2 regions of the Nonomuraea sp. C10 genome follow, and region 2 is predicted to be linked to the other one. Evidence: riboswitches for the same ligand, from Rfam matches in the RefSeq annotation. Region 2 holds a riboswitch; the other holds the start of a gene.

Region 1 (3,198 bases), on a different contig from region 2:
TGATCGGCCGTCACCTGTTCGACATCACGAACGGCTGGGAGGGCCGCCCGCCGGCCGGCGAGCACGTCGTCGTGGTGTCGCACCGGCCCAGGCCCGAGGGCTGGCACCCGGAGGCGTCGTACCACTTCGTCGACGACGTGGCGCGGGCGGTCGCCAAGGCGAGGGAACTCGCGGGGGAGCGCACGGTCGCCGTGGCGGCGGGCGACGTCGGCGGGCAGGCGCTGGCCCTCGGGCTGGTGGACGAGGTGGCGATGGACGTCGTGCCGGTGGTCTTCGGCTCGGGCAAGCGCTACTTCGGCTCGGTCGACGCTCAGCACCTGCTGGAAGACCCGCACGTGGTGATCCAGGGCGACCGGGTGCTCCACCTGGCCTACCGGGTCCGCCGGTGACGGCGGTCAGGAGTCGCGGCCGCGATAGGTGATCGTCGCCCGGCCGGCCAGGCGGAGTGTCATCCCCGGATGCAGGTCCACGACGGCTCCGGGCGGGAGTCCGTGGAACTCGTCGCCCTCGGCGTAGGAGATCTCCGTCCCGCTCGTCGTGTCCAGATTGTGGACGCAGACCGTCCAGCCGTCCAGCCGGATGGACAGATGGTTGTCACCGGCGTCGGCGAGGCTCACCGTACGGGTGCCCAGGTGTGATGGCGGGGCGGCGCCGATGAGATAGGAACCGTCGAGAGGGAGCTCGCGGCCGTCGTCGAACACGAGGTCGCCCAGCTTGGGGCGGGCCGCCTGGTAGCGCGTCAGATGAGGGCCCAGCTGCGCGCCGCAGACCATGCAGGACAGCCGGTTGCCGTCGGTGAAGTGGCCTTTAGGGCAGGAGACGCCCTCGATCAGGAACACCGTGCCCCCCCAGCGGCGGTCTGGCGCCCTGGTGGTTCCGCGTGACCTCCTGCCCGGGCACCGCGGCCCGCAGCTCGTCCGGGTGCTGGAAGCGCTCGTCCGGTGCGCGCCGGGTGGCGCGCACGACCACGTCGAGCAGGGGTGGCTCGCTGCCGTCGAAGTCCAGGTGCCCCTGCATGATGCGGTAGAGCACCTTCGGCACGCTCTCGCTGCCCGCGGGGGATCGGCCGGTGGCGGCGAAGCCCAGCACCAGGCCGAGCGAGTAGATGTCCGATCTGATGTCCTGCTTCGCCCCGCTCGCCCCTTCGGGTGACATGTACGACGGGGTGCCCACCAGGATGTCGGGCGAGGTCGTCTCGACGTCCTCGGATCCGGGCCCGTCAGTGGCCCCCGCTCGCCAGGTTGAGGCCGACGACGCCGGCGATGATGAGGGTGATCGAGGCGAGCTTCAGGAGGGACACGCTCTCTCCCAGCAGGATCATGCCCAGCGCGGCGGTCCCGACCGCGCCGATGCCTGTCCAGACGGCATAGGCCGTACCGACGTCGAGGGTCTTGAGCGCGAGCGCGAGCAGACCGAAGCTGAGCACGGCGAAGACGATGAAACCGATGCTCGGCAGCACCTGCGAGAACCCGTTGCTCTGCTTGAGCGCGTAGGCCATGGCGATCTCGAAGAGACCCGCGGCGACCAGCATGATCCAAGCCATGACGGCTCCTTCCATGAAAGGAGCGTCGTCTTTGCAGGCCGGGTACGGCGCGTCTCGTCCGGGCGGACCCATGGTCGGGCTCGCACTTCCGACAACGGCGGCGACCGCGCCCGCATTCCATCGGCCGCGCGTGTCAGGCATGTGGTGGCGATTCGTGGTGGAATGGGTACGGAGCGTTGACATCGGGTGTGGGGAGGGTGCGATGCGGGACGGTCGTGGGCTCGTGACGCGCCGCTGATGGGGCGCGAGCGGCTGGACCTTCCGCTCACCGCCATGGCCGTGGTCCTCACCGTCGGCACCGGAGCGGTCGACGCGGCCAGTTTCATCCGGCTCGGCGGGGTGTTCAGCAGTGTCATGACCGGCAACCTGGTGGTGTCCGGCTACGCGATCGGCACCGGCGACCTCGGGCACCTGCTCACCACCGTCACCGCGGTCATCGGGTACGTGCTGGGGGTCGCCGCCGGCACCGGTGTCGCGGGCCGCGGCGGGATGATCGCGGTGCTCGGTGCGGAGCTGCTCGCGCTGGTGGCGTTCGCGGTGGGCTGGGAGGTGACCGGTGGCCGCCCGTCCGCCGTGGCGCTGCACGTCCTGCTGGTTCTGACCGCGATGGCGATGGGGTTGCAGAGCGCGGCGATGCGCGCCCTGGGCGGCCGCCGGGTGGTGTCGACGACGTACCTGACGGGGACGCTGACCGGCGTCATCGCCGCCCTGCTCACCTCCGGCGGCCTGGCGGGGGCCATGGTGCGCGACATCGCCATCCTGACGGCGGTCGTGGTCGGCGCGGCGGCGGGGACCCTGGTGGTCACGCTGGTCCCCGCCGCGCTGCCGGCCATCCCGCTCGTCACCGTGCTCGCCGCCCTCACGATGGCCGGGCTCACTCGTCCTCGGTGAACACCTGCTCGCGGCGCTTGCGGATCGCCGGGAGGACGGAGAGGGCGAGCGCCGCCACCGACAGGGCCAGGAGCGCCGCGGAGATCGGCCGGGTCAGGAAGACCGACGCGTCGCCGCGGGAGATGATCAGCGCCCGCCGCAGGTTCTCCTCCAGCAGGGGGCCGAGGACGAAGCCGAGCAGCAGCGGGGCCGGCTCGCAGCCGCACTTGATCAGGATGTAGCCCAGGAGCCCGAAGAGCACGATCGCGTAGACGTCGTAGGCGTTGAACCCCAGGGAGTACGTGCCGATCGAGGCGAACAGGATGATCATCGGGAACAGCACCTGGTACGGGATGCGCAGCATGCGCACCCACATGCCGATCAGCGGCAGGTTCAGCAGCACGAGCAGCACGTTGCCGATCCACATCGACGCGATCAGGCCCCAGAACAGCGCGGGCTCGTCGGTGATGACGTTCGGGCCGGGGGTGATGCCGTGCACGATGAACGCGCCGATCATCAGCGCCATCACCGGGTGGGCCGGCAGGCCCAGGGTGAGCAGCGGGATGAACGACGTCTGCGCCGCGGCGTTGTTCGCCGACTCGGGGCCGGCGACGCCCTCGATCGCGCCGTGCCCGAACTCCTGCGGCCGCTTCGAGATCCGCTTCTCGACGGCGTACGAGGTGAACGAGGCCAGCACGTGGCCGCCGCCGGGCAGGACCCCGAGCGCCGCGCCGAGACCGGTGCCGCGCAGGATGGGGGCGACGATGCGGCGCCGGTCCTCCCGG
Region 2 (3,198 bases):
CCGAGCGGCTCCAGCACCTCCTCCCGCACCGCCTCCAGCCACGGCACACCCCGCAACCGGGCGACCAGCTCGCCGAGCAGCCCGTAACCGAGATTGGAGTAGTGGTAGCGCCGCCCCGGCCGATGCTTGACATGCGCCGGCCCGAGCCTGCCCAGCAGCTCACCCGCCTCCACGCCCGGCGTGCGCTCCCACCAGTCGGTCGGCGGCTCGGCCGTCAGCCCGCCCGTGTGCGACAGCAGCTGCGCGACCGTGGCCTCCCCGGCCCGCACCCCCGGCAGATGCTTGCCGACCGGATCGGCCAGATCGAGCAGGCCCTCGTCACGCATCCGCATGACGACCACCGCCACCATGCTCTTGGTGATCGACCCCAGCCGGTACTGCGTGCCCGGCGTCGGCTCGCCTCCCGGCGGACCGGCCGTCCGGCCGCGACCGCCCTGCCAGGCCACCTGCCCCTCACGCACCACCGCCGCCATGATCGAGGGGATCCGCGACTCGCTCTGTTCGACGGCCAGGCGGCGCATCAGCGCGCGGGCCGTCACCTGTCCCACCTGAGTCATGAACAGCAAGCCTAGGGGGTCAGCGCGGCTCGGCGGCGTCGAAGGCGTCCAGGATCAGCGCGCTGGCGTCCAGCCCTCGCGCCGTGGCGCCCAGCCGCGGCACCTCGATGGGCCCCGGCCAGGTGTGACCGCCGCCGCCGACCGTGTACAACCGGACGTCCGCCCCCGCCGCGCACCCGTCCCAGGCACGCAGTTCGACCGACCGTACGGGAGAGCTCACCCGCGGCTCCGGGCAGCCGAGCGCCTCCGCCCACCCCTCGGCGCTCCGGCGTACCGGCGGCAGCTTCACCATCTCGGCCAGCTTGCGCAGGTCACCGGTGGCGTCCCGCAGCGGATGCCCGCCCCCGTACGGGACGGTCCGGTCGGCGGTGCCGTGGAAGGACACCAGCGTCACCGGCGGCGGCTCCGGGCACGGCCGCACCAGGCTCAGCCCGGCCACCGCCGCCACCCCGGCCAGCCGCCCCCGCATCGAGCACGCCAGCGCCGCCGCCATCCCGCCCCCGTACGACAGCCCGGCCGCGAACTGGCGCCGCCGGTCCACGCACAACTCCTGCTCCAGCCGGTCCAGCAGCGCCCCCAGGAACCCGGTGTCGTCGGGCCCGAACCCGTTCGGCAGCGTCCAGGCGAGCCTGCCCTTGGCCACCTGCGGGGTGGCCACGACGTAGCCGCGCTCGGCGCCCACCCGCGGCAGCCGGCTGTAGGCGGCCTGCTCACGCGCGTTGGAACCCAGCCCGTGCAGGTTCAGCAGCACCGGGTGCGGGCCGTCCCCCTCGGGCAGCGCCAGCAGGAACACCCGCTCCAGCCCGCCGAACTCGATCGTGTGCCGCCCCTCCGCGAGCCGCGGCCCGCCCGCGCAACCGTCCGGCGGGGGAGCGGCGGTGGGGACGGCGGTGGGGACGGCGGTGGGCGCGGCCGACGGCCGCTCCGGCGACTGGCCGGAACAGCCGGCGGCCGTCACCACCACCAGCATCGCCGTCAGCAGCGCCACGCCGACGCCCCGCCCCCCGCCCATGGCACCTCCCGCCCTCCCCAGGCAGTCCGCGGGAGATCCCGTCAGGACACCAACCTCAGCCCCACCACACCCGCGACGATCAGCATCAGGCACACCAGCCGGGCGGCCGTGACCGCCTCACCGAGGAACACCATCCCGTACACCGCGGTGCAGACCGCGCCGATCCCCACCCACACCGCGTAACCCGTGCCGACCGGGATCGTCCGCAGCGCGTACCCCAGCCCCGCCATGCTGACCGCCAGCGCCGCCACGAACAGCAGCGCGGGACGCAACCGCGACAACCCCTGCGACGAAGCCAGAGCCGCCGCCCACACCGCTTCCAGCACCCCGGACACGACCAGCACGACCCACGCCACGACACGCACCTCCGCAGGAGAACAGACCACGGTCCACGTCGTCTTGTCATGCCGGGTACGACGCGCTCGTCCGGGGCGTGACCCGCAGCGGGCAGCCACCCGCCACGCTACCAGCCACCCCCCGCCACGATCAGCCAGGTCCGGCGGAGCCGAACCCCCCGGACACCCCGCGGACCGCACCCAAGGAGCCGGCCCGCCGCCACCACCCGGAGACCCGCCCCACGCCAGTACGGGACCGGCTTACCATCAGGGCGGGCGCTCACGATCGGGCGCCCGTGCAGGTATCCGAATCAATGCCCGTTTGCACGAGGCGATCAGCGTGGCGGCGATCGGCGGCGTGGATACCGGAGCGAGGATCGCGGCCGAATTGATCGGTTCCCCACTCGCCGGCTTCCGCAAACCATGTCCGGGAGACTGCCCAGATGGTTGTGCGCGCGGTGCTGATGGACCAGCAGGCCCGACCTGCCGTGGGCAAGCTACAGATACTGCTCGCGGGGCGAGGGTAGCCACCCCACGACATATTGAGAAAGTCACGGCTTCGATAGCTTCACCAGCCTCAGGCAAGGTGCGATCATCACGGCATGACTCAGCCAGACGCCGCGCGCATCACTTTCACGGATAGCGCCGAGGACGCGCAGATCGCCCATCTTCGCCAAGAAATCGCCCGCCTGGCCGAGGAGGCTTATACACGCGCAGAAAAAGCTCGGAAACGCGCCAAGAAGTGGAATATCATCTACATCGTGCTAGGGCTGCCTGCCGCAGTGTTGGCAGGCATCTCAGGCGCAACAGGGCTTGCCTCGGCCGACGCCCGTATCCCGGCAGCTTTCCTTGCCCTGATAGCGGCAGGACTAGTAGCGGCTGCGGGATTTCTACAGGGAGAGACCCGCGTCATCACCAATAGGCGATGCCGAAGTGCATGGCAGGTCCTAGAAGGCCAAGCTCGCGTATTTGCCGCACGACACGGATACGGCAGTAGAGCGGACTTACGCGCCTCTCTTGAACGCCTATATGAAATGCGAAAAGCCATCATCGCGGGAGACTACGATACGATCATAGGAGCCCCGCTACCAGCTAGCGCTATCCGCGTATTCCATTACAACCACCCTAACGGAGTTGTGTCACCCACACCGCTCAAAACCCAGCCTCACTAACGAGAGTGAGAAGCGTGGTGGTGCTGAACGCGCAATCGCATCCGTGAGACGGCACGGGTATCCGTCGAGGAGTCCGCTCGTCCTCTGGCGACATGCGTCCCGCCGGGCGCGCCTCGGCAAGG

The links. Region 2 has a riboswitch for guanidine ahead of FR742_RS15300 (multidrug efflux SMR transporter). Riboswitches for the same ligand answer to the same signal wherever they lie in the genome.
Region 1: it holds a riboswitch for guanidine, as region 2 does, so the genes downstream of both, FR742_RS31715 (multidrug efflux SMR transporter) here and FR742_RS15300 (multidrug efflux SMR transporter) in region 2, are expected to answer to the same signal.

The regions. Positions count from the first base shown of each region.
Region 1 is NZ_VPFF01000003.1:68,162-71,359, reverse strand. It holds gene FR742_RS31730 (dihydrofolate reductase family protein) at 1-389, shown strand, start outside; gene FR742_RS31725 (hypothetical protein) at 396-839, opposite strand; gene FR742_RS31720 (hypothetical protein) at 808-1,155, opposite strand; gene FR742_RS31715 (multidrug efflux SMR transporter) at 1,220-1,543, opposite strand; guanidine-III (ykkC-III) riboswitch at 1,563-1,628, opposite strand; gene FR742_RS31710 (YoaK family protein) at 1,781-2,434, shown strand; gene FR742_RS31705 (tripartite tricarboxylate transporter permease) at 2,418-3,198, opposite strand, start outside.
Region 2 is NZ_VPFF01000001.1:3,372,424-3,375,621, reverse strand. It holds gene FR742_RS15310 (serine hydrolase) at 1-557, opposite strand, end outside; gene FR742_RS15305 (PHB depolymerase family esterase) at 577-1,569, opposite strand; gene FR742_RS15300 (multidrug efflux SMR transporter) at 1,611-1,925, opposite strand; guanidine-III (ykkC-III) riboswitch at 1,958-2,023, opposite strand; gene FR742_RS15295 (hypothetical protein) at 2,507-3,076, shown strand.